DNA from 2 places in the Candidatus Rhodoblastus alkanivorans genome. Region 2 is predicted to be linked to the other one. Evidence: predicted binding sites of a transcription regulator. Region 2 holds the regulator's gene; the other holds the start of a gene.

Region 1 (15,065 bases), 1.2 Mb from region 2:
TCCTGCCCAGCTATCTCTATGACCGGGGCGCGGTGGACACGCGGATTTCGCTGGCGGAATTGCGGGCGCGCGCGCGCATCGGCGAAAGGGCCCGGCAAGCTGGCGACGCGCCGGATTTCTCGCGGATCATCCGCGAGGGCGTCCCGTCGCCGCTCGCGTCCGCGTCTCCCTGATCGGAAGCCGGCGGGGCGCGTCGCGCGATGCGGGGTTTGGCGCCTTGTGGAAAGCCCGTGCGCCTGTTATATCGCCAGCTCTCAAACCCGCTCCCGACCGCCGGCCCGCGCCGGACGTCCTCGCGACAGGCGCATCGAATCAAGATGCGCGCCGGCTGACACGGAGCAAACGCAACGCCAACCCAACCGGCGCCGCCCTATCGGGCACCTCAGGAGAGAATATGTCCTCTGCCAATAACGCGGGTATGAACCCGTCGCGTGATGATTTTGCCGCTCTGCTTGCCGAATCCTATGGCGAGAGCGAAGCTTTCGAAGGCTCCGTGGTCAAGGGCCACGTGGTCGCCATCGAAAAGGATGTCGCGGTCATCGACATCGGCCTCAAGACCGAAGGCCGCGTGCCGCTCAAGGAATTCACCGGCCACGGCCGGGACGTCGCCCCGGTGGTTGGCGACGAAGTCGAAGTCTATCTCGAACGCGTCGAAAACGCGCTCGGCGAAGCCGTCATTTCGCGCGACAAGGCGCGTCGCGAAGAGAGCTGGGTCAAGCTCGAAAAGGCTTTCGAAGCCGGCGAGAGGGTTGAAGGCGTGATCTTCAACCAGGTCAAGGGTGGCTTCACCGTCGATCTCGACGGCGCCGTGGCCTTCCTGCCGCGCTCGCAGGTCGATATCCGTCCGATCCGCGACGTCACCCCGCTGCTCGGCGTGCCGCAGCCGTTCCAGATCCTCAAGATGGATCGCCGCCGCGGCAATATCGTCGTGTCGCGCCGCACCGTTCTGGAAGAGAGCCGCGCCGAACAGCGTCACGAGATCGTCGCCAATCTCGAAGAGGGCGTGACGATCGAGGGCGTCGTCAAGAACATCACCGATTACGGCGCCTTCGTGGATCTGGGCGGCATCGACGGCCTGCTCCATGTCACCGACATCGCCTGGCGCCGCGTCAATCATCCGAGCGAAGTGCTCAATATCGGCCAGACGGTGAAAGTGAAGATCATCAAGATCAATCACGAGACCCACCGCATCTCGCTCGGCATGAAGCAGCTGCTCGACGATCCGTGGCAGGGCATCGAGGCCAAATATCCGATCGAAGCCCGCTTCCATGGCCGCGTGACCAACATCACAGACTACGGCGCCTTCGTCGAACTGGAGCCGGGCATCGAAGGCCTGATCCATGTCTCGGAAATGTCGTGGACCAAGAAGAACGTCCATCCCGGCAAGATCGTCTCGACCAGCCAGGAAGTGGACGTGCAGGTGCTGGAAGTCGATTCCGTCAAGCGCCGCATTTCGCTCGGCCTCAAGCAGACCTTGCAGAACCCCTGGGAAGCCTTCGCCGAAAAGCACCCCGTCGGCTCCGACGTCGAGGGCGAGGTCAAGAACAAGACCGAATTCGGCCTGTTCATCGGCCTCGACGGCGACGTGGACGGCATGGTCCATCTCTCCGACCTGGATTGGAACCGTCCCGGCGAGCAGGCGATCGAGGACTACAAGAAGGGCGACGTCGTGCACGCCCGCGTCCTTGACGTCGATGTCGAAAAGGAGCGCATTTCGCTCGGCGTCAAGCAGCTTGGCGGCGATCCTTTCGCCACGGCTTCGGCCGGCGAGGACGGCGATCTGAAGAAGGGCGCGATCGTCACCTGCGAGGTGCTCGAGGTCAAGGACGGCGGCATCGAGGTGAAGATCGTCGGCTCCGACCTTCAGGCCTTCATCAAGCGCAATGAACTCGCCCGCGACCGCGCCGACCAGCGCCCCGACCGTTTCGCGGTCGGCGAAAAGGTCGACGCCCGCGTCACTTTGTTCGACCGCAAGGCGCGCAAGGTGGCCGTGTCGATCAAGGCTCTCGAAGTGGCCGAGGAGAAGGAAGCCATCGCCCAATATGGCTCCGCCGATTCGGGCGCCTCGCTCGGCGACATCCTCGGCGCCGCGCTCAAGGCCCGCGAAACCAAGTAATCTTTTCGCTTAACCAAAATTCAGCCCCGCGCGAAATTTTCGCGCGGGGCTTTTTCATGGGCGGTCAAACCGCATTGTGATTTTATGGGCCGCGGCCTAAATGTGGGAGCGATTGGAGCGCCCTATGACCGAGCCCACGTCTGTTGAAACGATTCTCGACCGGCGGCAATTGCGCCGCAAACTGACGTTCTGGAGACTTTTCGCCCTCGCCGCCATCATCGTCGCGCTCGTCGTGGCCGCCGGCCGTTTGGGCAACGCCGAGGCGCATTTCACGCCGCATATCGCCCGGATCGAAATCAGGGGCCTGATCACCGGCGACCGGGCGACGCTCAAATTGATCAAGGATGTCGGCGAGTCGCGCGCCAGCGCCGTGATCGTCGATATTTCCAGCCCCGGCGGCACTGTCACCGGCTCCGAGCAGATTTACGACGCCTTGCGCCTGCTCGCGAAGAAGAAGCCGGTCGTCGCCGTGGTGAACAGCCTGGCGGCTTCGGGCGCCTATATCGTGGCGCTCGGCGCCGATCGCATTTTCGCCAGCGACAACGCCCTCGTCGGCTCGATCGGCGTATTGTTCGAATTCCCCAATGTCTACAAGCTGCTCGACAATGTCGGGGTGAAGGTCGAAACCATCAAATCCTCGCCTTTGAAGGCGTCGCCCAATGGATTCGAGCCGACCAGCCCCGCCGCCCGCGCCGCGATCGATTCGCTTGTCGTCGATTCCTATGATTGGTTCAAGAAACTGGTGAAAACCCGCCGCAACATGACGGATGCGGAACTGGCGGCGGTTTCCGACGGCCGCGTTTTCACCGGCCATCAGGGTCTGCCGTTGAAGCTGATCGACGCCTATGGCGGCGAGCGGGAGGCGGTGGCCTGGCTGGAGAAGGAGAAGGGCGTCGCCAAGGGCCTGCCGGTCCGCGATTGGAAGAAACCCGGCGTTAGCGGCCGTTTCGGCCTGTTCAGCCTGGCGTCCGACGCGCTCGCAATGATGGGCTATCAGCAGGCGGCGGAGATGGCGCTCAGAGCCGGAAGCGTCCACGACGCAGCGACGCTTGACGGGCTTCTGGCGATTTGGCAGGTTGGCGCGCAAAATTAACAGTGAAAGTGAAACCACGAGCGCGTTTCTGCGCGCGGAACTGGGACGACTTCAGTGATTAAATCGGAACTCGTTCAGCGCATTGCCGATCGCAACCCGCATCTTTATCTTCGCGACGTCGAGAATATCGTGAACGCCATTCTCGACGAAGTCACCGAGGCCTTGTCGCGCGGCGATCGGGTCGAACTCCGCGGCTTCGGCGCCTTTTCGGTCAAAAAGCGCGATGCGCGCGTCGGCCGCAACCCGCGCACCGGCGATCAGGTCGAGGTCGCCGAGAAATTCGTGCCCTTCTTCAAGACGGGCAAGGAATTGCGCGAGCGCCTCAACGGACAGGACGAGGCCTGAAAAGGCCTCGATCAGCTGCGGCCAGATGAATGGGCAGGATATGCGCACTTTTTTGAGAGTTCTCGTCCTCGCGCCTCTGGCCCTGATCTTCCTGGCCTTCGCCATGGCGAATCGCCAGAATGTCGTCGTCTCTTTCGATCCGTTCAGCGGCGGCGACATTCCCTCGCCGCAGATCGTGCTGCCCTTGTTCATGGTGCTGATCGGGGCGACGATGTTTGGCGTCGTTCTCGGTGGTTTCGCGACCTGGCTGGGGCAGGGACGGCATCGCAAGGCGCTCCGAGAAGCTCGGGCGCAGGTCCAGGCCCTCCGCAACGAAATTGAATCCCTGCGCGCGCGGGCCAATGGGCCGGTAGCGCCTGCGAGCGCGTCGACCGCCATAGTCCCGACGCGCGCCGCCTGAGGCGAAATGTCGTTGATCGTCAAGATCTGCGGCCTGAATCGGCCGGAGCCACTCGAAGCGGCGCTGACTGGCGGCGCGGACATGGTCGGATTCGTCTTTTTCGAGAAGAGTCCGCGCCATATCGACAGCGATCAAGCGCGCCTTCTCTCCAGACAGGTTCAAGGCAAAGCGGAAAAGGTCGCTCTGGTGGTGGACGCCGACGATTCGCGCGTCGCCGCCATTATCGAGGCTTTGGCGCCGGACTGGCTGCAATTGCATGGCGCGGAATCGCCCGAACGCGTCGCCGCCCTGCGGAAAACCTTCGGCCTTCCGATTCTCAAGGCGCTCGGCGTCGCGGAAAAGGGCGATTTTTCGCGCGCCGCCGCTTACGAGGCGGTCGCGGACCGCTTGCTGTTCGACGCCAAACCGCCGAAAGACGCGGTGCTTCCCGGAGGCAACGGCCTGAGTTTCGACTGGACCCTGCTGCGCGACGCTTCCCACGATCTGGCGGGGAAAGACTGGATGCTGTCGGGCGGGCTCGATCCGCAGAATGTCGCCGAGGCGATCCGCCTGACCGGGGCCCCTGGCGTCGATGTCTCCTCCGGCGTCGAAACGGCGCCGGGCGGAAAGAGCGTCGACAAAATTCTCGCCTTCATCGCGGCGGCGCGATCCGCGGCCTGAGGCCCGGTTTCAACTTCGCCTTGGACTCGCCGCTGGAAGCGTTTAAGAGAGCGGATTCAAGAAGCGGTCAATCGGCGCGCCGCCGCGCTTCGTTCAAGGCGCGCGGACGCCAAGAAAGGCGCGCGGAGACCAAGAGCAGAGCCATGAATCGTCCATCGCCAAATATTGCGGCCAATTCGCTGCGTCAGGGTCCGGATGCGCGCGGCCATTTCGGCATTTTCGGCGGCCGTTTCGTTGCCGAAACCCTGATGCCGCTGATCCTGTCGCTGGAAAAAGCCTATGAGGAAGCGCGCCAGGACCCGGCCTATCATGCCGAACTCAATAATCTCCTCACCCATTATGTCGGCCGCCCGAGTCCGCTCTATTTCGCCGAGCGCATGACGGAAAAGCTCGGCGGCGCCAAAATCTATTTCAAGCGCGAGGAGTTGAATCACACCGGGGCGCACAAGATCAACAATGTGCTCGGTCAGATCCTGCTCGCCCGGCGCATGGGCAAGAAACGCATCATCGCCGAAACCGGCGCCGGCCAGCATGGCGTCGCCACCGCCACCGCCTGCGCGCGCTTCGGCCTCGAATGCGTGGTCTATATGGGCGCGGTGGACGTCGAGCGCCAGAAACCCAATGTTTTCCGGATGAACCTGCTCGGCGCCAAGGTCGTGCCGGTCCAGTCCGGCGCGCGCACGCTCAAGGACGCGATGAACGAGGCCCTGCGCGACTGGGTCACCAATGTCGAGGATACTTTTTACTGCATAGGCACGGCGGCCGGGCCGCATCCCTATCCGGCCATGGTGCGCGATTTCCAATGCGTGATCGGCGACGAAACCCGCGACCAGATGATGGCGCAGGAGGGGCGCCTCCCGGATTCCCTGTTCGCCTGCATCGGCGGCGGCTCCAACGCCATCGGCCTGTTCCATCCCTTCCTCGACGATTCTGCTGTCGAGCTTTACGGCGTCGAGGCGGCGGGCCATGGCCTCAATGTGCCGAACGGCCATGCGGCCTCGCTCGCGGGCGGGCGTCCCGGCGTGCTTCATGGCAACCGGACCTATCTGCTGATGGACGACGACGGCCAGATTCTTGAAGGCCATTCGATCTCGGCGGGCCTCGACTATCCCGGCATCGGCCCGGAACACGCCTGGCTCAAGGAGAATGGCCGGGTGACCTATCTTTCCGCGACTGATAAGGAGGCGCTCAACGCCTTCCAGCTCTGCTCGCAGCTCGAAGGGATCATCCCGGCGCTGGAGCCGGCCCATGCTCTGGCGAGGATCATCGAGATCGCGCCGCAAAAGCCGAAGGACCATCTGATGGTGCTGGGCCTTTCGGGGCGGGGCGACAAGGACATTTTTACCGTCGCCGATCAACTCGGCGGCATGTGAACTTCAACCTTGGGCGGCGCGCTCCAGCGCTGCGATGTCTACCTTGGTCATCTCGCAAGCGGCCGCCATCACCCGTCCACCGGTATTGGGATCGCTGATCAGGCGCTTGAACTGTGCTGGAATGATCTGCCAGGTCACCCCGAAACGGTCGGTGATCCAGCCGCAGCGCATCGGCTTGCCGCCTGCGGCCAGCCCGTCCCAATAACGATCCACCTCGGCCTGCGTTTCGCACGAGATCAGCAGGGACATGGCCGGCGTCAGCGCGAATTCCCCGCCGCCATTTATCGCGGTGATTTTCTGGCCGAACAGCTCCATGGTCACGATGCGGGCCGCGCCCGGCGCGCCGTGCTCGCCGTCCCCATAGCGCGAAACGTCGATGACCCGCGATTCGGGAAAGAGGCCGGCATAAAGGGCGGTCGCCTCTTCCGCGCAGCCGTTGAACCACAGACAGAGCGTGATTTTCCGGGTCATCGTTCAGGACTTCGACAGGTTGGCGTCGAGTTCTTCGGCAGACCGCGGGCAATCGACCATCCAATGCAGGCTGAACCGGTCGGCGAACATGGCGAATTGCCGGGAGAAAAAGGTCTCGCCAGGCGGCATGAACATTTTGCCGCCCTCCGACAATTCTTTCGCGATGCGTTGGGCCTCTTCGACGCTGGCGACGGAAATCGACACCCAATAGATTGGCGGCTGGGCGCCTTCGGAGCGGGGCTGGTTCATGTCGCCGCCCATCAGCCGAAAACCGTCCTTTTCCAGAGCGACATGCATGATCTTGTCGGGATCGGCGTTCGGCGGCATGGCCACGCCTGCCGGCGCCTGGCTGAAGCGAAGCTGGCGAATGATTTTCGCCTCCAACACTTTGGCGTAAAAGGCGAAGGCTTCGGCGCAATCGCCATAGAACATGACATAGGGCGTGAATTTCATGGCGGCCTCGCTTTGCGCTTGACTAAAAAGTTGATATCAACATAAATGTTCCATGTCAATCGAGACGCTGTCATTCCCTTTCGAGGCGACCCATCGCATCCGCGACGCCTGCCTCTGCCTTCATGTCCAGCGGGCGGCGCGAGTCCTCGCGCGGACTTTCGATGAGGCCTTGCGCCGGTTCGACCTGACCAATGGCCAGTTCTCCCTGCTCAACGCCCTGAATCGTCCCGCGCCGCCCTCCATGGCGCCGGTCGCGGCCCTGCTCGCCATGGATCGCACGACCCTGACCGCCGCCCTGAAACCCCTCGAGCGGCGCGGCCTCGTCACTGTCGAGGCCGATCCAAACGACCTGCGCAGCCGTCTGCTGCGCCTGACGCCGGAAGGCTTCGCCCTGCTCGCTCGCGCCGCCCCGGTCTGGGAGCGCGTTCACGGCGAAGTCGAGGCGCGTCTTGGCGAGCGCGCCGAGCCGCTGCGGCAGGCCCTGCGCGATTTGGCCTGACGCCGCCGTTTCCAAGGCCGGCGCGTTGTGCTACCCCCAAAGCATGACTGCTCGCATTGAACATCGCTTCGCGCAATGCCGCGCTAATGGACGCGCCGCCCTCGTCACCTTCGTCATGGCCGGCGATCCGGACCCGGCGGTTTCGCTGGAGATCGTCAAGGCTTTGCCCAAGGCCGGCGCCGACGTCATCGAAATCGGCATGCCATTTTCCGATCCGATGGCGGACGGCCCCGCGATCCAGGCGGCGGGGCTGCGCGCGCTTCACGCGGGCATGACGCTTCATGGCGTGCTGAAGCTCGTCGCCGACTTCCGCAAGGAGAATGCGGAAACGCCGATGATCCTGATGGGCTATTACAATCCGATCTACGTCTATGGCGTCGACCAATTCCTGGCCGACGCCATGGCCGCCGGTGCCGACGGACTGATCGTGGTCGATTTGCCGCCGGAGGAAGATGAAGAGCTTTGCCTGCCCGCGCTCAAGGCGGGCTTGAGCTTCATCCGGCTGGCGACGCCGACGACGGACGACGCCCGCCTGCCCGCGGTCCTCGCCAATACCTCGGGCTTCGTCTATTATGTATCGATCACCGGCATCACAGGCGCCGGCCGTCCGGATTATTCGCGGGTGGCGACGGCGGTGAAGCGGATCAAGGGCCATACCGATTTGCCGGTCGCCGTCGGTTTTGGCGTCAAGGACGCCGCGGCGGCGCGCGAAATCGCCTTGAACGCCGATGGCGTCGTGGTCGGCTCCGCTTTGATCGACGCGCTCGCCAAAACGCTCGACGCCGAGGGGCGCGGCGGGCCGGCGACGGTCGAGGCGGTCGGCAGGTTGGCGGGTGAACTGGCGGCCGGCGTCGCCAGCGCCGCGAAGGAGCGTGCAATCCCATGAACTGGATTTCCAATGTCGTTCCGCCGAAAATCCGTTCGATCCTGAAGCGCGACACGCCGGAAAATCTCTGGGTCAAATGTCCGGAAAGCGGCGCCCTGGTCTTCCACAAGGATCTGGAGGCCAATCTCTATGTCGTGCCGAGTTCGGGCTACCACATGAAGATCCCGCCCAAGGCGCGGCTTGAGGCTTTGTTCGACGACGGCCAATACGAGAATGTGGCGGTTCCGGAAGCGCCCGCCGATCCGCTGAAATTCCGCGACATCAAGCGCTACACCGAGCGGCTCAAGGAAAATCGCGCGGCAACCGGCGCCTATGACGCGGTGACGCTCGCCGCCGGCGCCCTGCAGGGAACGCAGGTCACGGTCGCGGTGCAGGATTTCGAATTTTTGGGCGGCTCGCTCGGCATGGCGGCGGGCGAAGCGATCGTCGCCGGCATGTTCCGGGCGATCGAAAAGCAGACGCCCTTTATCATTTTCACCGCCTCGGGCGGCGCGCGCATGCAGGAGGGCATGTTCTCGCTGATGCAGATGCCGCGCACGACGGTGGCGGTCCAGCGCCTCAAGGCGGCGAAACTGCCCTATATCGTGGTGCTCACCAATCCGACCACCGGCGGCGTCACCGCCTCCTACGCCATGCTGGGCGACATTCACATCGCCGAGCCCGGCGCGGTCATCGGTTTCGCCGGCGCAAGGGTCATCGAACAGACGATTCGCGAGCGCCTGCCCGAAGGTTTCCAGCGCGCCGAATATCTGCGCGCGCATGGCATGGTCGATATTGTCGTTCCGCGCGCGGAAATGCGCGAGACTTTGGGCCGCCTCTGCCGCCTGCTGACCAAAACCCCGGTGGAGACCGCGACGGAAACCCCGGCGGAGGCCGCCTGAACGGCCGGAAATGACCACTCCCGACGCACTGCAGGCGCGCCTGCTTGACCTCCATCCCAAGCGGATCGACCTGTCGCTGGGCCGCATCCGGCGGCTGCTGGCCGCGCTCGGCGACCCGCAGAAGCGCCTGCCGCCGACCATTCACGTCGCCGGCACCAATGGCAAGGGTTCGACCATCGCCTTCATGCGAGCGATTTTGGAGGCCGCGGGCTTCGGCGTCCATGTCTATACTTCGCCCCATCTGGTCGATTTTCGCGAACGCATCCGCCTCGCGGCTCCGGGCGGCGGCAAGCTGGCGTCCGATCCGGAACTGGCGGAAGCCCTGGCGGCGATCGAAAAAGCCAATGCAGGGGCTCCGATCACCTTTTTCGAGGCGACCACAGCGGCGGCGCTCAAAATGTTCGCCGAGCGGCCGGCTGACGCCCTGCTGCTGGAGGTCGGCCTCGGCGGCCGTTTCGACGCCACCAATGTGATCGAAACGCCAGCCTGCGCGGTCATTGCGCCGATCTCCATCGACCATGTCGAATTTCTGGGCGACACGCTCGAAAAAATCGCCTTCGAAAAAGCCGGGATCATCAAGCCCGGCGCGCCCGTGGTCGTTTCCGCGCAGGCTGACGAAGCCTTGGTTGTCGTCGAGCGGCAGGCGGCGCGCCTGCGCGCGCCTTTTGTCCTTTACGGCCAGGATTTCCTGTGCCGCGCCGAGCGCGGGCGTCTCGTCTATGAAGACGCGCTGGGCCTGCTCGATCTGCCCCTGCCGCGTCTGCCCGGCCGCCATCAGGTCGTCAATGCGGGTACGGCGATCGCCGCCTTGCGCCAATGCTGGCCGAACCTTTCCTTCGCTTCCTTCGAACGCGGCGTGGTCACGGCGCACTGGCCGGGACGGCTGCAGAATATCGGCCGGGGCCAACTGGCGGCTTTGGCGCCGGAAGGGGCCGAACTTTGGCTCGACGGCGGCCATAACCAAGCGGGGGGACGCGCGCTCGCCGAGGCCATGGCCGATTTCGAGGAAAAGTCGCCGCGCCCGCTGATCCTGCTCTATGGCGGTCTTCGCAGCAAGGACGCCGGAGCCTTCCTGCGGCATTTCGTCGGTCTCGCGGCGGAGGTCCACGCTTTGCCGGTGCGCGGCGACCAGGTCGGACGGGCGCCCGAGGAGGTTGCGGCGACCGCCGAAGGGCTCGGGCTCAAGGCTCAGGCCTGGCCGGCTGTCGAGGAGGCGTTGCGCGCATTGGCGGGGCGCGCATGGCCGTCGCCGCCGCGCATCCTCATCGCGGGATCGCTCTATCTGGTCGGCGAGGTCCTGGCGATCAATGGAACGCCGCCTGAATAGTTCTCCCGGCCGTCCCGGAATTCGGCTAAGGGGAGAGAACCAAGCTAGGAGCGCGCCCGCCCATGGAAGCAAAAGCGCCGGACCAGCAGATTGACAGCCCCAAGACGTCGGAGTTCGGCGAGATCGTCGTGCGGCCTTCCTCCGAGGCCGACGCCGCGGCCATGCTCGCGATCTACACCCGTTATGTGACGCATGGGCTTGCCGGCGGCGCGGAATTCGAGCCCTTGCAGGCCGACGACATCAAGCGCCGGCGCAAGAACATGCAGAAGCACCGCCTGCCTCATCTGGTCGCGGAGCTGAATGGCCAGGTGATCGGCTACGCCTATGCCGTTCCCTTCCGCAAGCGCCCCGCCTATCGCTATTGCGTGAAACATTCGATCTATGTCCACGAAAGCCATCTTCGCGCCGGCGCCGGACGAAGATTGCTTCCGGCCCTGATCGAGGCCTGCGCCAATGCCGGCTATCGGCAGATGATCGCCTATGTCGATTCCGAGAATAAGGCTTCGCTGAAATTGCACGAAGCCTGCGGTTTCCGCAGGGTCGCCTATTTGGAGGGGATCGGTTTCCGTTTCGGCCGCTGGACCGACAGCGTCATGCTGCAACGCGCGCTGGGGCCGGGCAGCGGCGCGCCGCCGCCCGGTCATGTCCCGGCCTTACCCGTTGACGTCGGCGACGTAGGTATGGAATCGGATTGAGCCGTCCGCCGCGACCTCGCGATAGACGCCCTGAATTTCCGCCTCGAAGCCTGGGAAGAGATTGGCGCCGCGCTCGAAAGTCTTGAGATAGGCGAGCATCGGTTTGGCGCGATCGTCGAGGATTTCGCCCGGCGCGATGGTCGCGATGCCCGGCGGATAAACCACCCAGAGAGTCGTCGCCATCTTGCCCTGGACCTGGTCGATGGGTAGGTACTGGACCTCATTGCGGGTGAGTCTCTGCACCGCTTCCTGCGGACGCATGGCCGGGCGGGGCAGATGTTCGGGGCGGAACTGCCGGCGCTGGAGGTCGCTGGTGCCGGCGTCGCGGTAGAAGGCATGCATTTCCTGACAGAGGTCGCGCAGGCGCATCCCGGCATAGCGCTGGCGGCGTCGCGCCACGAATTCGGGAATAACCTCCTCCAGCGGCGCGTTCTGGTCGTGATAGGTCTTGAAGGCGACGAGCGCCGAGATCAGCGAGCCGGCCTTGCTCGACTCGACGCCGGGCGTCAGCAGGAAGAGCAGGGAGTTCAGGTCGTTCTTTTCCGCCACGATCCGGTTTTCGCGTAAATATTGAGCAACGACCGGCGCCGGCACGCCGCGCTCGGCATAGGCGCCGGTGGCGCGATCGAAGCCCGGGGTGATCAAGGTCAGCTTGCAGGGGTCTGTCAGGGCATAATCAGCGGCGACATGGCGGAAGCCATGCCAGGTCGCCTTGGGCTCGAACGTCCAAAAAGCCGGATCGCTGACTATATCGTCGGTTGCCGCGTCCTCCCAGGCGATGCGCCCCTCGGGCGTCTCGACCTCGTCGGCGACAAAGGGATCGAAGAACCAGCCTTGAGCCTTGTTCTTGGCCTTTTCCTTGAATTCCTTTCCGAGCGCCCGGATTTTCTTGCGGATTTCGACGCCGAGACGGATGGTGTCGTCCCACAAAACCTCGCCCGACTTGCCCTTCATCATCTGCGCGCCGACGTCGAGCGAGGCGAACAGGGGATAGAAGGGCGAAGTCGAGGCGTGCACCAGAAAGGTCTCGTTGAAGCGGCGATGCTCGATCCGGCGCGGCTGTCCCTTGATATGGCTGTCCTTGACGTGAATTTGCGAGGCCTGCGAAAAGCTCGCCAGCTGCTTGTGCGTCGATTGGGTGGCGATGATCCCGGGCGCGTCCGCGCCAAGATCCTTCAGGCCCATCGCGAAATGGCGCGCGAACAGCGGATGGAATTTCATGAAGCCGGCCCAGGCCTCGTCGAACAGGATGTAATCGCAAAGCGGGCCGATCTTGGCGAGAATCGTCTCGGCGTTGTAGATCGTGCCGTCGTAAGAACATTGTTCGACGACCGCGACGCGGAAGGGCCGCTCCTTTTTCCAGGCTTCCTTATCGACGACGAGGGGGCTGTTTCGGATCTTTTCGCGGATTTTCTTTTCGTCCAGCGCCTCATAGTCGATCGGGCCGATCAGACCGAAGGCGTTGCGGTCGGTTTCGAGATAGATCGGCGCGCCGCCCGCGAGCATGAGGGCGCCGTGATGGGCGGCCTTGTGGTTGTTGCGGTCGAACAGCACCAGATCGCCCGGCGCGATGAGGGCCGAAAGGACGATCTTGTTGGAGGCGGAAGTGCCGTTGAGGACGAAATAGGTTCGCTCGGCCCCGAAAATCTTGGCCGCCTCCTTTTGCGCGCGCAAGGCGGGGCCTTCGTGGACCAGGAGATCGCCCAGTTCGAGCACGGAATTGTCGAGGTCGTCGCGGAAAATGGCTTCGCCGAGATGTTCGACGAAAATCCGCCCGATCGGGCTGCGGGAATAAAACATGCCGCCATTATGGCCGGGGCAGGTCCAGAGCTGGTTGCCTTCCTCGGCATAATCGACCAGTTCGCCGAAAAACGGCGTCTTCATGGTCTCGGCATATTGCTTCAGCCGGCTGACGAGATTCTTGGCGATGAATTCTGGCGTTTCCTCGGCAAGGAAGACATAGCCGTCGACATTGTCGAGCACGTCGATCGGCAGATCCTCGAAACGCTTGCGGCGCACCAGCAGGATGATCGGCATTTCCAGGCCGCGGCGGCGGACATAGGAGATCAGGCTCGCCGTCTTGCTGGTCATCCCCTTCTTGCCCCAATCGACGATCATGCAGCCGATGGCGGCGTCGGTCTTGATCGCGAGTTCCGCATCCTCGACGCGGCGGGCGCGGACCACCTCGAAACCGGATTTTTCCACCGCGTCGACGATCTGCCTGAGGCGTTCGCCCTCAAGTTCATCGGCGTCGAAGGCCGGAGCGCAGAGCAGGAAGGTGAAGCGGCGGAAATAATCCATGGCGGCCCCGGAATGGCTTCGATTCAAGCGTCGCTTTGACGCGAGGCCGTGACTCTTTGATGAAATTCCGCGTTTTGCCAAGCCCGCGCGCGGGCGGAACCGAAATTAAAGGGCGGCGACGCCGATCTCTCCGGCGATCATTGCGTCTTTCTGGCTCACAGGCCTTGCGCTTGCGCGACGCGGCGTTGGCGTCGCCGCGCCAGCGCTTTCGCCGCCGCGCCACGGACCACGCCGCCGAGGTCGAGGAGATAAATCACGCCGCCGAAGACCGAGGCGCCGGCGAAAGCGACAAGGACGAGAGCGACGAGCGGCGGATTGATATGCCGCAGCGGCCACATGACGGCGAGCGCCGCCGCGCCGGCGAGCGCAATGACGCCGACGTCGCTGGCGCGAGGCCAATAGGCGCGCCAGGGAAAGGTGAGCGCGATCATCAGGACGAATCCGGCTGCGAGGCTCGCCGCATGGATGGCCGCAAGGCTGATGATGCTCACCTGGAAGGGGCCGAACCAGATCACACCGAGATCGAGCGCCGCCGTCGCCGCAGCCGCGATCAGCGTCAGGCCGGTGCGGTTTTCGAGTTGCACGATGGGGTTGAGGCAGAACTGGCCGATGCAGAACAGGGCCACGCCGGGCGCAAGAATAAGGCTCAGCGGCTCGAATGTGTCACGGAATTTTTTCGGCGCGACCAGAGCGGTAAAGGCGGGCAGGCCCGCGATATAGCCAAGGCAGAGCAGGGTCAGCGCGGCGAGGATGAGGGCGCTGTTGCGCGAAACCTGGGCCGCGCCGGCTTCGGCCCCGGCGGTCGCCCGGCGATGCACCGCGATCTGGAACAGCAGGATGTCGAGGGCCGCGCCGGCGACCAGCATCAGCCTCATGGTCATGTCGGTGGCGAGCGACAATTTGCCGGCGGCGGCGAAATCGAGATGGGCGGCGGCAAAGCCGCGATTGGCGAGGACGACCGTCTGATAGAAGAAATTGCCGATGACGATCGGCGCGCCATAGCGCAGATAGACCGCGATCTGCCCGCGACTCGCCTGGGGCAGGCGGCTGTGCGGATCGGCGGTCTGCCGCCACAGGGCGAGCGTGGCGATCACCGCGCTCGCGGCGGCCATGGCCATGACCAGCGCCGGATCGTGGAAGAAATAGGCCGCGCCGACCATCGCCGCGAAGGCCAGCACATTCTTGAGGATGACCAGGCTGCTGTAACCAAGATTGTGGAAGCGGGCGCGCAACAGGGCGGCGAAAAATTCAAAGAACCCATTGGCGATGGCGACCACGACGGTCGCGATCACCATTTCCCGGCCCATGCCGAAGTCCCGGCCGAGCAACAGGGCCGTGGCGGCCAGGGTCGCGAGAATCAGCGCGCCGGAAACATAGCCGGCGTCGAGGGCGGCCCGCAGGTCGGGCGCGGCCGCCCGGGTCTGTTCGTTGTAATAGCGCGTCGCCGAAAGACGCAGCCAGTCGAAGACCAGGGTCGTGGTCAGGGTCGCGGTCATCAGGGCGATCGAGAACCGCCCATAGGCTTCGGGGCCCAGCACGGCCGCGACGCAGAGGCCAAGCAGGAA
Region 2 (15,065 bases):
GAAAAAAATCCGGGGGATTCAGCCTTTGCGAACAAGCGAAATGCGGGCCGACCGTCTGGGGGGCGTCGTCGTCGCGTCCACAAGCGCCGATAACGCCGAGCAGGCCGCGCGCGACGTCGCGGCGGCAATATGCGCGCAACTGGCGGCTTCGGACGACAGGCCGGAAGAAGCGCTCGTCGGTGTGGTCTGTTTTGTTTGCGCCAGCTACGACACCGCTGTTTTTGCCGCCGAAATCCGCGAGCGCCTCCCCGACACCCCGATCTACGGCTGCACCACGGCGGGCGAATTGACGCTTTCCGGCTGGGCGTCCCATTCCGTGCTGGCGCTCGGCTTCCTGCGCAGCAATTTCACCCTCACCGCCCATATGCTCGAGAACCTCTCCCATTTCGGGGTCGAGGAGGGCCGCGCCGCGACCGTCGAGGCCCGCGCCGCGCTGATTGCGAAAATTCCCGAAGGCGAAATCGACCGCTGCTTCGGCCTGCTGCTGATCGACGGCATGTGCCGGCGCGAGGAAGCCGTGATTTCGGCGCTCTATTCGGCGCTCGACGACATTCCGGTGGTCGGCGGCTCGGCCGGCGACAGCATGTCCTTCGAGAAGACCTGGATGATCCGCGACGGCGCCATCTACCGCGACGCCGCGCTTCTCCTGCTGTTCCACACCGACATCCCCTTCGCCACCTTCAAATGCGATTATTTCGAGCCGACCGCGCTCAAAATGGTGGTCACCGAGGCCGACACCGAATCGCGCGTCGTGCGCGAACTCAACGCCGAGCCGGCGGCGCAGGAATATGCCCATCAGGTCGGATTGATCGAAAGCTCACTCGACGCCGCCTCTTTTGCATCGCATCCTGTGCTGGTCGGCGTCGGCGGGCAATATTACGCCCGCTCCATCCAGAAGGTGAACGCCGACGGCTCGCTGAGTTTTTTCTGCGCGATCGACGAGGGCCTGGTGCTGACGGTGGCCAAATCTCTTGATCCTTACGAAAGCACCCTCGCCACTTTCGAGCGGATGGAGGGCGAGCTTGGCGCGGTCTCGCTTTATATCGGCTTCGATTGCGTGCTGCGGCGGCTCGGCGCCGAGCGCAACCAGATCGCCCATCGCCTTTCGGAGCTTTATCGCGCGCACCGCGTCGTGGGTTTCAACACCTATGGCGAGCAATATCGCTCGATGCACGTCAACCAGACGTTCACCGGCATAGCCTTCGGCCACCGTCCCCGCGATGAAGAACGGCTGTCATGACCTTGCAGGCGGGTGAAAACAGCGACGACCTCCAGCGCCGGATCCTGAAGCTGGAGAAGATCAACCGCGCCCTGATGTCGCGCGTCGAGCGCTCGGTGGACAGCCAGTTCAACGCCTTTTCCCTGTTCGAGACCGCGATCGCGCTCGATCATCAGGTGCGCCGCCGCACCCAGGAACTGCAGCAGGCGATGCGCTCGATCGAGAAGGCGAAATGGCAGGCCGAGGCGGCAAGTTCGCTCAAGACCACTTTCGTCACCTCGGTCGGCCACGACCTGCTCCAGCCGCTCAACGCCGCGCGGCTGGCGCTTTCCGCGCTCGGCGAAATGCAGAACGGGCCCGAAGGGGGCGCGCTGATCGAGCAGGTCGATCGCTGCCTTGTCACGCTCGAAGACCTCATCCGCACCCTGCTCGACCTCTCCAAGCTCGACGCCGGGGTGATGCGGCCGGAAATCCGCAGTTTCGAGCTCAATGACGTGATGGAGCCGCTCGCCCGCGAATTCGCGCATTTCGCCCAGAAGCGCGGGCTGAAGCTCAAAATCTTCGCGACGCGCACCACGGTGCGCTCGGACCCTTCGATGCTGCGCCGCATCCTGCAGAACCTGCTCGCCAACGCCCTGCGCTACACTTCGCGCGGCGGTGTGCTGGTCGGCGTCAGGCGGCGCGGCGAAAACATTCTGGTGCAGGTCTGCGACACCGGGCCGGGAATCCCCGAAGATCGGCGCGAGGCGATCTTCCAGGAGTTCCAGCGCGCCCATGACGACATTCCCGGCGAGACCGGCTTCGGCCTCGGCCTCGCCATCGTGCGGCGCTTCGCCCAGGTGCTCGGCCATCCCGTCTCTCTCGCCTCGCAAATCAGGCGCGGCTCGACCTTTTCCGTCGTGATCCCTTTGAGCGCGGAGGCGCCGCCGCCGCCCCCGGCCGTCGCGCAATTGCGCAATTACCCGAACCGCATCGCCGGCGCGAAAATCCTGGTGATCGAAAACGAGCCGGAGGTCAGCGAGGCCATGCTGCTGCTTCTGGAACGCTGGGGCTGCGACGTCGCGGTGGCGACCTCGGGCGCCGAGGCGGTCGAGAAGCTGAGCGTCCTCGCCCATCCGCCGCAAATCATCATCGCCGACCTTCATCTCAACCATGGCGAACTGGGGCCGGAGGCGATTCAGGCGGTGCGGCGCGCCTGCGGCAGGGAGGCGCCGGCGCTGCTGGTGACCGCCGACCATTCGCAGCGCGCCGAGGACGTCGCCCGGCGCAACCGGCTCGAAATGCTGCACAAGCCGGTGCGGCCGGCGGAGCTGCGCTCGCTGCTCGCTTTTCTGCTGACGTGACGCTTCGACTTTTTGAATAGGACTTTATGACGGGAGAATCGCGGGCGATCCGGTGCTTTAATTGCTTCGCATCATGTCGAAACGCCTGTGATTCACCATAAGGTTCGGGAAGCGCGACGTTCGTCGCCATCCCGGCGCGGCGAACGCGCCACACGGCAAGCGGAGCAAAAATTATGCGAGGCAAGATTCTGGTTCTTTCCGGCGCGCTGTTCGCCGCTCTGGCGTTTGGCGCGCAAGCCGCACAGCTCAAGGGCGACCCCAAGGCGGGTGAGATCGTGTTCAACCAATGTCGGCAATGCCATCACATCGGCAAGGGCGCGACCAATTTCTACGGTCCGGTGCTGAACGGCATCATCGACCGTCCGGCCGGCACTGTTCCCGGCTATAATTATTCCGAGGCCAACAAGCATTCGGGCAAGGTCTGGAACGTCGCCACCCTCACCTCCTATCTCAAGCAGCCGCAGCATGACGTGCCGAAAACCTATATGACCTTCAAGGGCCTCAAGGGCGACCAGGACATCGCCAACGTCATCGCCTATATGTCGCAGTTCGACCGCAGCGGCGCGATGCACGCCCCGACCGAATAGGCCGCGCGTCAGCCGTTCTCCACCATGCGAAGCCGCCGGTCCCGCCGGCGGCTTTTTCGTGGTCGGGCGAAGCACCGCGCCGCCGGAGTCGATGCGCCCGTCGAAGCATGATCTTTTCCGAAAACCGGATTCCACTTTTCCCCGATCATGTTCTATGAAGCGCCACGAATGCGAACAAGGCGGAAAGAATGAACGACCTGTTTTACGGCGAAGACCATATCGTCGTGCGCCTCGACGAGGTTTGCGTCAATGTCTCCTGCGGACTGCATCCCTGGGAGCGCCACCCCGAGCGTCCAACCCGCCTGATGATCTCCGTCCGCCTTTACGCGCCGCTGACCGCCCGCTGCGCCGCCGACCAGCCGATCATCGATTACGACTTGGTGCGCGACCGCATCCGCGCCCTGGAGAACGAAGGCCATATCGACCTCGTCGAATCCGTCGCCGACCGGATCGTCGATTCCTGTTTCCATGACGAGCGCGTCGTCGCCTGCAGGCTGTCGATCCGCAAGCCCGACATCTACAACGAGACGCGCGGCGCCGGCATCGACCTGTTCCGCACCCGAGCGCGATGGAGCGCCGCGGAATGAAGACGGCTCTGGTGACCGGCGCGGCCAGCCGCCTCGGCGCGCCGCTCGCCCGCTATCTCGCCAGCCGGAACTTCCGCATCCTCCTGCACGCCAACAGATCGATGGACAAGGCGCGCCTGCTTGCGCACAGCCTCGCGGAACAAGGCGCGGAAACCCATGTGGTCGCCGCCGATTTCGCCGACCAGACGTCGATCGCGCGATTTTGCGGGGAACTGACCGCACGCTTCGGCGCGCCCGACGTCATCGTCAACAACGCCTCGACGTTCGAACATGATTACCCCGGCGAGGCGGACCCGGAAAAGCTGGCGACAAGCCTGTCGGTCCATGTGCTGGCGCCCTTTTCGATCATCGAGGCGGCGGCCAAAGCCAAGAAACCAGGCGCCGTGGTGAGCGTCTTCAACATTCTCGACCACAAGCTTCTCAACCTGAACCCGGATTATTACTCCTACACTCTGGGCAAGAGCGCGCTGATGGCGCTGACGGCGATGTGGCGGCAGGCGGAGCGGCGCGACATCCGCGTGTTCGGCCTGCTGCCCGGCCTGATGTTCCCGTCGGGGCCGCAGACCGAGGAGCGCTTCGCGACGGACGCCAGGAAAATTCCGACCGGCCGCGCCACGCCCGCCGACCAGATTTGCGCGGCGATCGGCTTCTTCCTCGACCATCCCGACATGCCGGGGCAGATGCTGCCGATCGACGGCGGCGAGCATCTCGTCCCCCGCAGCCGCGATGTCGCTTTCGAGTGATTTTCGCTTTTTTTGCGTCGCGAAGGACGCTAATACCGGTTCTCAATTGTGAGAACCGGTTGGGAGCAAACGCCATAGGCCGTCGAAAGACGCCCGTCTGACGGCGGGCTTATCGGCCGAGCTGATGCGAGAGATCCGTTGAGCGCGCCTGCCGCGATCAAGAAAACCAAAAAGCCCCGCCATGCCCGTAACCATCACCCAGGCCTTCACCTTCGAGGCCGCACACCATCTGCCCCATGTGCCCGAAACCCACAGGTGCCGGCGCCTGCATGGCCATTCCTATCGCGTCGAACTGCGGCTCGGCGGCGAAGTGGACGCCCATACCGGCTTCATCGTGGATTTCTTCGAGGTCGAAAAGGCCTTCCAGCCGCTGCTCGCGCGCCTCGACCACCATCTGCTCAACGACATCGAGGGGTTGGAAAACCCGACCGCCGAGAATATCGCGGTCTGGATTTACCAGCGCGTCAAGCCCGAACTGTCGCAGCTCGAATCGGTGAAGATCTTCGAGACGCCAATGTGCTGGGCGGAATATTGCGGTTGAAGCCGGGAAGGACGGCGGGGGGGCGCCCCGCCATCCTTAAGCCGTCGGTTAATAGCAGACCCAGATGAAATTGCCGAAGAACGGGTTGTATCGCCAGCACGGGCCAATGCCATAGGCGCCTGCCGCGACGACGGAGTTTCAGTCTTCCCGGAAATCGTCGGGGTTGTAGCGGCGCAGCGTCGAGCAGAATTCGCAGGTCACGCCGATCATCCCATCGTCCCCGATCATGTCGTCGCGCTCGGCCTGCGAGAAGCTGCGTAGCATGGATTCGACCCGCTCGCTCGAACAGCGGCAGGCGTCGCGCAAGGGATGGGGCGGAAAGACGTGGACGCCGCGCTCATGGAACAGGCGATAGGCCAGAGACTCGCTCGACAGGTCGGGGTCGAGCAATTCGTGATCCTCGACGGTGGAGGCGAACGCCTGGGCCTCGGTCCAGGCTTCGTCCTCCGTCCATTCATGCGCCTGAAAACCCTCCGGCGTGTCGCCGGGCGGCAAATCGGCCTGACGGCGGCGCTCCTCGGAATGGGGCAGGAATTGCGCCAGCAGCCCGCCCGCGCGCCAACTCGTCCCGGCCGGGGTCACGACCTGACCCGCCGCCAGCCGGATGAAGGTGGGAATCTGCTCCGACTGCTGGAAATAGAGCCTGGCCGCCGCCTCCAGGGAGCCGCCGTCGATCGGCGCGACGCCCTGATAGCGCGTGAGCTCGCCGCCCTGCTCGATGGTCAAGGCAAGATGGCCCCGCCCGAGCAGCGCGTCGGCGGCGACACCGCCCCGCGGCGGCAAACGCGCGGCGTCGAAACGGGCAAAGGCGCGCAGCCGGTCCGGCGCGTCGAAATCGACCACGATCATGTCGACCAGCCCGTCGGTGCGGGTCTGCAACTGAAATCTTCCGCCCGATTTCAGCACCGAGCCGAGCAGCACGGTCAGCGCCGCCGCCTCGCCCAGGAGGCGAGCCACCGGATCGGGATAGGCATGGCGGGATAAAATGGCGTCGATCGCCGGGCCGAGCCGCGCCAGACGGCCGCGCAGATCGAGCGGCGCGACCGCGAAAGGCAGGACGCTGTCGTCCGCTCCGGTCACGCATCGCCCTCCATGCACCAGGCGAGAACGCCTTTCTGGGCGTGCAGGCGGTTCTCTGCCTCGTCAAAGACGAGGGACTGCGCGCCGTCGATGACCTCGTCGGTGACTTCCTCGCCGCGATGCGCCGGCAGGCAATGCATGAACACAGCGTCCTTGTCGGCGTGGCGCATCAGCTTGGAATTGACCTGATAGGGCGCGAGCAGCATGTGGCGCAGCTTTTCGTCCTTGTCGCCCATCGAGACCCAGCAGTCCGTCAGCACGCAATTCGCGTCCTGAACCGCCTCATAGGGGTCGCGCATGACATTGACCACCCCGCCCTGGGACCGCGCCCAGGCGATGAGTTCGGGACGCGGCGCCAATTCCTCCGGCGAGGCGATGTCCAGAGTGAAGCCGAACCGGGCCGCGGCATGGACCCAGCTCGTCAGGACGTTGCAGGCGTCGCCGATCCACGCGACCCGCGCCCCGGCGATGTCGCCGCGATGCTCCTCATAGGTCATGATGTCGGCCATGACCTGGCAGGGATGGGTCTTCTTGGTCAGGCCGTTGATCACCGGCACGGTCGCATAGGCCGCCATTTCCATCAGATGCTCATGGGCGAGGATGCGGATCATGATGGCGTCCACGAAGCGCGACAGGACCCGCGCGGTGTCGGCGATGGTTTCGCCGCGCCCGAGCTGCATTTCGGCGCCTGTGAGCATCAACGTTTCGCCGCCCAGCTCCCGCATGCCGACGTCAAAAGAGACGCGCGTGCGGGTGGACGGCTTGTCGAAGATCATCGCGAGCATGCGGCCCTCCAGCGGCTTGTCCGGCGACGGACGCCCCTTGCGGCGGCGGCGCTTGATGTCGACGGCGCGGTCGAGAACGCCGCGCAGCTGATCGAGCGAGAATTCCGAAATGTCGAGAAAACAACGGCGCGCCGGATCGATCGGCGGCAGATTCATGTATTGGCTCCCTGTTTGTCCCCGTGCGCCGGCGGAATTTCGAAATGGCGGCACGCCGCGCCGAGGCGGCGCACGCCCTCGCGGATCTCGTCGTCGGAGACGATCAGCGGCGGCAGGATGCGCACGACATTTTCCGCCGCCGGAATGACGATGAGTTTTTCCGCCCGCGCGGCCGCCGCGAAATCGGCGTTGGGCACGCGCAGGCGCAGGCCCTGGATCAGGCCTTCGCCGCGAATTTCCGCGATGACGTCGGGATGCTCGCCGACGAGCCCCGCAAGCGCCTGGCGCAGCAGCAGACCTTTTCGCGCGACATCGTCCAGAAAGCCCGGCGCGAGCACCACATCGAGCACGGCGGCGCCGCAAGCCATGGCGAGCGGATTGCCGCCATAGGTCGTGCCGTGGGTACCCAGGCCCATGCCCTTGGCGGCCTCGGCGGTCGCCAGCACCGCGCCGAGCGGGAAGCCGCCGCCGATGCCCTTGGCCGAGGCCAGAATATCCGGCGCGACGCCATAGAGCTCATAAGCGAAGAATTTGCCGGTGCGGCCGATGCCGGATTGCACCTCGTCGAAGCACAACAGCAATTTGTGCTCGTCGCATAAGGCGCGCAAGCCGCGGATGAATTCCGGCGCGCCGACGCGGACGCCGCCCTCGCCCTGGATCGGCTCGACCAGAATGGCGCCGGTCTGCGGTCCGATCGCCGCCTTGACCGCGTCGAGATCGCCGAAGGGCACCGTATCGAATCCGGGCATTCTCGGCCCGAAGCCGTCGAGATATTTCGGATTGCCGCCGGCCGCGAGCGTCGCGAGCGTCCTACCGTGGAAGGCGCCCTCGAAGGTGATCATGTGGAAGCGATCCTGCGCGCCATTGGCTGTATTCCATTTGCGGGCCATCTTGATGGTCAGCTCGACAGCCTCGGCGCCGGAATTCTGGAAGAACACGAGGTCGGCGAAAGTCGCCTCGGTCAGACGCTTCGCGAAGGCTTCCGCCTCGGGAATCTCGAACAGGTTGGACGTGATCCAGAGCTTTTGCGCCTGCTCGATCAACGCCCGGTTCAAATGCGGATGGGCGTGGCCGAGACTTGTCACCGCGATGCTGGAGCCGAAATCCAGATATTTTTCGCCGTCGGTCGAAGTCAGCCAGACGCCCTCGCCGCGTTCGAAGGCCAAATGGCACCGCGCATAGGTCGGAAGAAGAGCAGAAGTCACGTCCGTACTCCCAACGGCAATCTGGCCGGCCGCCCGGCCGAAGGCGGATCCGACAAGGCGTCCGGGGGCCAATTGAAAATGAAAGCGCCGTCCCGCGGGGACGGCGTCGGCAGGCCAACAATTTAGAAAATCCAAGGCGCAAGGTCAAATCGCCTCGCCATTCGAATTTGGACTTCGCGGCGGCCCGATCGCAAACGCCTGGGGAAAACCTTTCACGTTTCTTTACGACTCTTGCGCCCGATTCAACGACTAGTGTAACCTTACCTCAGTCGGCTACGACATCTCGTGCGGCGCGCGTTTGAAATGCGCCTGCCTGGTTAAGTCCTCGTCAGGTCGGAACCTTCCGCCGTCTGCGTTCGCGCAGACGACAGGATTGGGATTCGTCTCATGATGGCGCACGCGAGAGATCGGAGCCGAATGGATACGACGCCCAGCGCCGTTCCGTACAAGGACAAGAAACAAACAAGGTTTTGGAGGCCACGCGATGTCCTGGACCGATGAACGCGTCGAGCAATTGAAGAAAATGTGGCTTGACGGTTTGAGCGCCAGCCAGATCGCCAACGAACTGGCTCACGGCATCACCCGCAATGCGGTCATCGGCAAGGTGCATCGCCTCGGACTTTCCGGCCGGGTCAAATCCCCCGCGCCCGCCCCCGCCCGAACCCGCGGCAAGAGCCGGCCGGAAGAGGAAAATTGCGCGCCGGCGGCCCCAATCTCCCACGGCAATCTGGCCGTCGCCACCGAGGCGCGGCCGCTGCCCGCGCCGGCGCCGCGCCCCGCCGCGCAAGAAGTCGTGATTCCGATGTCGGAGCGCGTGAGCATCATGGACCTGCGCGAGTCCATGTGCCGCTGGCCGCTGGGCGATCCCGCCAGCCCGGATTTCCGCTATTGCGGCGCCCGCATGCAGATCGGCCTTGGTCCCTATTGCGCCCATCACGCCCGCATCGCCTATCAACCGGCGCAGGATCGCCGCCGCGACCGCGACAGGCGCGCCGCCCGGGGCTGAGCGCGATCAAATCGCGTTTCGACCGGATCGAAATTCAACTTTTCGGAGTGGCTTCGGAGATATGCTGACGCCCTGCCCGTGTCGTTGCAAGCCCAGCGAGGCAGTCAACTCCTTCCAGCTCCTGAAAGATGGCGCGGATTGCTTCGCCGCCATGGCTCGACGCCTGGCGTCGAGCGTCTCATTCGGATGGGGCGCCTCCGCGCCCATGCTCCTCGCAATGACGACGCTCGCCATGCAAACTATTGAACGTTCTTGACAACTCGCCTGAAAGACGGTCAGCCCCGCCCGAAAGTCTCGTCGAAGGAATAGCCCGAACCGCGCACCGTGCGGATCGGATCGACCTCGTCGCCCTTGGCCAGCGCTTTCCGCAGTCGGCCGATATGGACGTCCACCGTGCGCTCGTCGATCTCGGCGGAAAGCCCCCAGACGCTGTCGAGCAATTGGGAACGCGCGAACACCCGGCCCGGCTTCTCCATCAGATATTCGAGCAGGCGGAATTCGGTTGGGCCGAGATGGACCTCCCGCGCGCCCCGGCGGACGCGGCGCGTCTCGCGGTCAAGCTCCAGCTCGCCGGCCGTCAGCTTCACCGCGACGCGCTCCGGGCGCGCCCGGCGCAGCAGCGCGCGCACGCGGGCCATCAATTCCGGCACGGAAAAAGGCTTGACCACATAATCGTCGGCGCCGACGGAAAGGCCGCGCACCCGTTCGCCCTCTTCGCCGCGCGCCGTCAGCATGATGACGGGAAGGGTTCGCGTCGTCTCCCGCGCCCGCAGACGGCGGCAGATTTCGAGGCCGGAGACGCCGGGCAGCATCCAGTCGAGAATGACGAGATCAGGGGCCGATTCCTCCAGCCGCAATTCCGCTTCGTCGCCGCGCTCGACGCGATCGACGACATAGCCTTCCGATTCGAGATTATAGCTCAACATCAGGCCGAGGGCGGATTCGTCTTCGACCACAAGAATGCGCGGAGCCCCACCGGGGGATGCGGCTCCGATGACAGAAGCGCGCGGTTCGTTCATGAAAGCTGATGGCTCCTAATGTTTCACGGCAACATCGCCGCCGCTTCCGCGCCGCGCGGCCGGTCCTCGCTCGCCAGAGTCTCGCCGGTCGCGATATAGACGACCGTCTCGGCGATATTGGTCGCGTGATCGCCGACCCGCTCGAGGTTTTTCGAGCAGAACAGCAGATGGGTGCAGAAGGTGATGTTGCGCGGATCTTCCATCATGAAGGTGAGCAGGTCGCGAAACACAGAATCTTCGAGCGCGTCGAGTTCGGCGTCGCGTTCCCACACCAACTTGGCGCGGTCGGCGTCGCGCTGGGCATAGGCGTCGAGCACGTCCTTGAGCTGGTTGGCGGCCAGTTCATGCATCGACTTGAGCCCGATTACCGCGCGCGGCAGCCGCGCCTCGCCCGCGATCTTGGCCGCGCGCTTGGCGATGTTCTTGGCCTGGTCGCCGATGCGCTCGAGGTCGGCGGAAATGCGGATCACGCCGACGACGTCGCGCAGATCGATCGCCACCGGCTGGCGGCGGGCAAGCGTGCGCACGGCGAGGTCCTCGATCATCCTCTGGAGATTGTCGAGACGCATATCCGTCTCGACGACCCTTTTCGCGAGATCGACATTCATGGTCGCCAGCGCGTCCATCGCGTCGGAGAGCATTTTTTCGGCTATGCCGCCCATTTCGGAAATGTGGCGGTCGAGCGTTTCGAGATCGGTATCGAAAGAGCGGACGGTATGATCGACCATGTTCTGATTCCTGTCTGGCCAGAGCTTGAAATCAGCCGAACCGGCCGGTGATGTAATCCTGGGTGCGGCGCTCTTTCGGCGTCGTGAAGATATTGTCGGTGTGGTCGAATTCGACCATTTCGCCGAGATACATGAAGGCCGTGTACTGCGACACGCGCACTGCCTGCTGCATATTGTGGGTGACGATGGCGATGGTGTAGTCGCGGCGCAACTCGTCGATCAGTTCCTCGACCTTGGCGGTCGAGATCGGATCGAGCGCCGAAGCCGGCTCGTCGAACAAAATGACTTCCGGCTGGATCGCGACGGTGCGGGCGATGCACAGGCGCTGCTGCTGGCCGCCGGACAGGCTGAGGCCGCTGGCGTTGAGCTGGTCCTTGACCTCGTCCCAAATCGCCGCGCCGCGCAGGGCCTTCTCGACCCGCTCGTCCATGTCGGCCTTGCCCATCTTCTCGTAGAGCCGGATGCCGAAAGCGATGTTGTCATAGATCGACATCGGGAAGGGGGTGGGCTTCTGGAACACCATGCCGACCCGGGCGCGCAGGGCGTTGACGTCGAGCTTGGGGTCGAGAATGTTCTCACCGTCGAGCAGAACCTCGCCCTCCGCGCGCTGGCGCGGATAGAGGTCGTACATGCGGTTGAGCACGCGCAGCAGGGTGGACTTGCCGCAGCCCGACGGTCCAATCAGGGCCGTCACCTGGTTGGTGTAGAACCTGAGGTTCACCGACTTCAGCGCCTTCTGATCACCGTAATAGAAGTCGAGATTCCTGACCACCATCTTTTCCGCGAGATTCTCACGCGGAGCGGGAGCTTCCTGGGCGACAACTTCGGTCATGAGCTGGTCCTTTGTGCGCCGAGAACGCGAGCGGTAATCGAAAGCGCCAGAACGGCGACGGTGATGGTGAGCGCGCCGACCCAGGCCAAAGCCTGCCATTCCTTGTAGGGCGAGAGAGCGAACTGGAAGATCACGACCGGCAGGCTGGCCATGGGCGCGTTGAGATTGGTGCTCCAGAACTGGTTGTTCAGCGAGGTGAACAGAAGCGGCGCCGTCTCGCCCGAGATGCGGGCGATCGCCAGCAGCAAGCCAGTGATGAGGCCGGCGCGCGCCGCCTTATAGGCGACGTGACGGATGACCAGCGAGCGCGGCAGGCCGAGCGCCGACGCCGCCTCGCGCAGGGTTCCAGGAACCAGGTTGAGCATGTCCTCGGTGGTGCGCACCACGACGGGAACCACCAGCAGAGCGAGGGAGATCGCGCCGGCCAGCGCCGAGAAATGGCCCAAAGGCACCACGGCGATTTCATAGACGAACAGGCCGATGACGATCGACGGCGCTGAGAGCAGAACGTCGTTGATGAAGCGCACCACCATCGCCAGCTTCGAGTTCCGGCCATATTCCGCCATATAGGTGCCGGCGAACAGGCCGAGCGGCGCTCCAATCATGACGCCAAGGAAGGTCATGATCAGCGAACCCATGATGGGGTTGAGGAGGCCGCCGCCGGACGTGCCGGGCGGCGGGGTCATCTTGGTGAAGACATCCGGGGAAAGGCCGGAGAAGCCGTTCCACAACAGAGCGCCGAGGATCAGGGCCAAGGCGAGGAGGCCGACGCCCGTCGAAGCATAGCACAGCCCCATGGCGATGGCGCTGCGCGTCTTGCGCACGGCTTGCAAGGAGGACATTTCAGCGCGCTCCCTTTCCTTCGATGCGCATCAGCAACAGGCGCGATATGGCGAGAACGACGAAGGTGATGACGAACAGCAGCAGGCCGAGGGCGATCAACGAGGAGGTGTAAATGTCGCCGGTCGCTTCGGTGAATTCGTTGGCGATGGTCGCCGAAATCGTCGTGCCGGGGCCGAGGATCGACGCATGGATCTTATGGGCGTTGCCGATGACGAAGGTGACCGCCATGGTTTCGCCGAGGGCGCGCCCCAAGGCCAGCATCACGCCGCCGACGAGACCGATGCCGGTGTAAGGCGCGACGATGCTGCGCATCACTTCCCAGCGCGTGCAGCCGACGCCATAGGCCGCCTCCTTGAGCACCGGGGGCACCGTGTCGAACACGTCGCGGGAGATCGAGGAGATCAGCGGCAGGATCATGATGGCGAGAATGATGCTCGCGGTCAAAATGCCGATGCCATAGGGCGGCCCCGCGAACAGTTGGTTCAGCAGGGGAACATCGGCGAAAGCGCCGATCAGCGCTGGCTGGACGGTCGCCTGCAGGAAGGGCGCGAAAATGAACATGCCCCAGATGCCGTAAATGATCGACGGAATGCCGGCGAGCAGTTCGACGGCGATGCCGATCGGGCGGCGCAGCTTGTAAGGGCAGAGTTCGGTGAGGAAAATGGCGATGCCGAAGCCGATCGGCACGGCGATGGCCAAAGCGATGATCGAGGTGACGAGCGTGCCGTAAACGGCCGGCGCCGCGCCGAAATTCTCCGTGACCGGATTCCAGGCGTCGGAGGTCAGAAAGCCGAAGCCGAATTTGCTCAGGGCCGGCAGGGAGCCTTGAACCAAGGACAGGATGACGCCGCCGAGCAGAATGAGAACGGCGATCGCGCTGGATTTGGTGAGGACATGGAAGGCTTGGTCGCCGAGTTCGAAACGGCGCAGCACCTTCTCGCGAATTTCGCTTTGCGCCGCCGGTTTGGCCACGGAACTCAATGCCGCCTCCGCCATGGTACAGTCCTCTAACGGTTAGACGGCCGGAAGCCAAAGCCTCCGGCCGACAGGTCCGGAGATTATTTCGGCTCGTAGACCGGCTTGCCGCTAGCGTCCTTGATGTCGCTCGCCCAGGTCTTCTTGATCAGGGTGACGACATTGGCAGGCATCGGAATATAGTCAAGCGCTTCGGCCTGCTTGGCGCCATGGGCGAAGGCCCAGTCGAAGAACTTCAGCGCAGTGGCGGCGGCGGCCGCATCCGGCACCTTCTTGGGCATCAGGATGAAGGTCGAGGCGGTGATCGGCCAGGACTTGGCGCCCGGCTGCTCGGTCAGGATCTGATAGAAGCCCGGCGCATGGGCCCAATCGGCGTTGGCGGCGGCCGACTGGAAGGTTTCCGTCTTCGGCGCGACCCGCTTGCCGTCCTTGTTGACCATGTCCATGTAGGTCATCTTGTTTTCCATGGCATAGGCGTATTCGACATAGCCGATGGAATTCTTGGTGATGCCGACGGTGTTGGCGACGCCCTCATTGCCCTTGGCGCCGAGGCCGACCGGCCATTCCACCGACACCGCGGAGCCGACCTTGGAAGCCCATTCGGGCGACACTTTCACCAGATAATTGGTGTAGTTGAAGGTCGTGCCCGAGCCGTCCGAACGATGCACCACGGCGATGGCCGTGTTGGGAAGCTTGGCGTTGGGGTTGAGCTTGGCGAGGGCCGGGTCGTTCCATTTGGTGATCTGGCCGAGGAAGACCTTCGCCAGGGTCGGGCCGTCGATCGCGAGCTGGCCGGGCTTGACGCCTTCAATATTGACGACCGGCACGATGCCGCCCATCACCATCGGCCATTGCACCAGGCCATTCTTCTCGAGAACGTCGGGCTTGAGCGGCGCGTCGCTGGCGCCGAACGTGACCGTTCTGGCCTCGATCTGCTTGATGCCGCCGCCGGAGCCAATCGACTGATAGTTCAGGCCGATTCCGGTGTCCTTTTTATAAGTGTCGGCCCATTTCGAATAGATCGGATAGGGGAAGGTGGCGCCGGCGCCGGAAATGTCGGCGGCAAGGGCGGAGGTCGCCGCGCTGACGACAGCGACGACAAGAGCGGAGCGCAGGAGTTTTGACATGCAAATCCTCTTCAGAGGCTGAATTGGGGCGGCCGCGAGGATGCGGGCGCGCATTGCGCCGGGGCGCGCCCTCCTCTACGACGCTCAAATGACAGTTCGGTGACGCCGGCCGGCGCATGGTTCAGATCGAGCTTGGCGCGGCGATTGAGTCGCCCGGAATTCGGGCGCGATGGAGCAAGTAAAAAAATCCTTACCCATCGTTAGATCATTTGGCGTCCAACGGCACGAAGGCGGTGAAAGCCGCGCCGCGTCCAGGCGCCGATTGTATGCCCAGCCGGCCGCGATGGCG

Evidence for each region. Region 2 encodes PhoB, which activates phosphate uptake and scavenging genes when phosphate is short. Its sites were predicted from a motif close to TGTCATNNANCTGTCAT; they were not measured.
Region 1: K2U94_RS02260 (Orn/Lys/Arg family decarboxylase) is a predicted target of PhoB. The motif match lies at 13,549-13,565, and genes of this name have one in related genera.

The regions. Positions count from the first base shown of each region.
Region 1 covers NZ_JAIVFP010000001.1:477,277-492,341, forward strand. The annotation lists gene K2U94_RS02190 (Lnb N-terminal periplasmic domain-containing protein) at 1-173, shown strand, start outside; gene rpsA (30S ribosomal protein S1) at 395-2,116, shown strand; gene sppA (signal peptide peptidase SppA) at 2,241-3,209, shown strand; partial or broken gene K2U94_RS02205 (integration host factor subunit beta) at 3,252-3,554, shown strand; gene K2U94_RS02210 (lipopolysaccharide assembly protein LapA domain-containing protein) at 3,607-3,954, shown strand; gene K2U94_RS02215 (phosphoribosylanthranilate isomerase) at 3,961-4,614, shown strand; gene trpB (tryptophan synthase subunit beta) at 4,758-5,987, shown strand; gene K2U94_RS02225 (VOC family protein) at 5,991-6,458, opposite strand; gene K2U94_RS02230 (VOC family protein) at 6,462-6,911, opposite strand; gene K2U94_RS02235 (MarR family winged helix-turn-helix transcriptional regulator) at 6,964-7,410, shown strand; gene trpA (tryptophan synthase subunit alpha) at 7,454-8,296, shown strand; gene accD (acetyl-CoA carboxylase, carboxyltransferase subunit beta) at 8,293-9,177, shown strand; gene K2U94_RS02250 (bifunctional folylpolyglutamate synthase/dihydrofolate synthase) at 9,188-10,504, shown strand; gene K2U94_RS02255 (GNAT family N-acetyltransferase) at 10,567-11,199, shown strand; gene K2U94_RS02260 (Orn/Lys/Arg family decarboxylase) at 11,158-13,500, opposite strand; gene K2U94_RS02265 (hypothetical protein) at 13,656-15,065, opposite strand, start outside.
Region 2 covers NZ_JAIVFP010000001.1:1,676,627-1,691,691, reverse strand. The annotation lists gene K2U94_RS07825 (FIST N-terminal domain-containing protein) at 41-1,240, shown strand; gene K2U94_RS07820 (ATP-binding response regulator) at 1,237-2,562, shown strand; gene K2U94_RS07815 (c-type cytochrome) at 2,736-3,149, shown strand; gene K2U94_RS07810 (dihydroneopterin aldolase) at 3,338-3,736, shown strand; gene K2U94_RS07805 (SDR family NAD(P)-dependent oxidoreductase) at 3,733-4,479, shown strand; gene queD (6-carboxytetrahydropterin synthase QueD) at 4,661-5,020, shown strand; gene K2U94_RS07795 (Hsp33 family molecular chaperone) at 5,159-6,100, opposite strand; gene argF (ornithine carbamoyltransferase) at 6,097-7,041, opposite strand; gene K2U94_RS07785 (aspartate aminotransferase family protein) at 7,038-8,246, opposite strand; gene K2U94_RS07780 (GcrA family cell cycle regulator) at 8,731-9,252, shown strand; gene phoB (phosphate regulon transcriptional regulator PhoB) at 9,528-10,271, opposite strand; gene phoU (phosphate signaling complex protein PhoU) at 10,295-10,999, opposite strand; gene pstB (phosphate ABC transporter ATP-binding protein PstB) at 11,031-11,831, opposite strand; gene pstA (phosphate ABC transporter permease PstA) at 11,828-12,673, opposite strand; gene pstC (phosphate ABC transporter permease subunit PstC) at 12,675-13,670, opposite strand; gene pstS (phosphate ABC transporter substrate-binding protein PstS) at 13,733-14,776, opposite strand; gene K2U94_RS07745 (ATP-binding protein) at 14,982-15,065, opposite strand, start outside.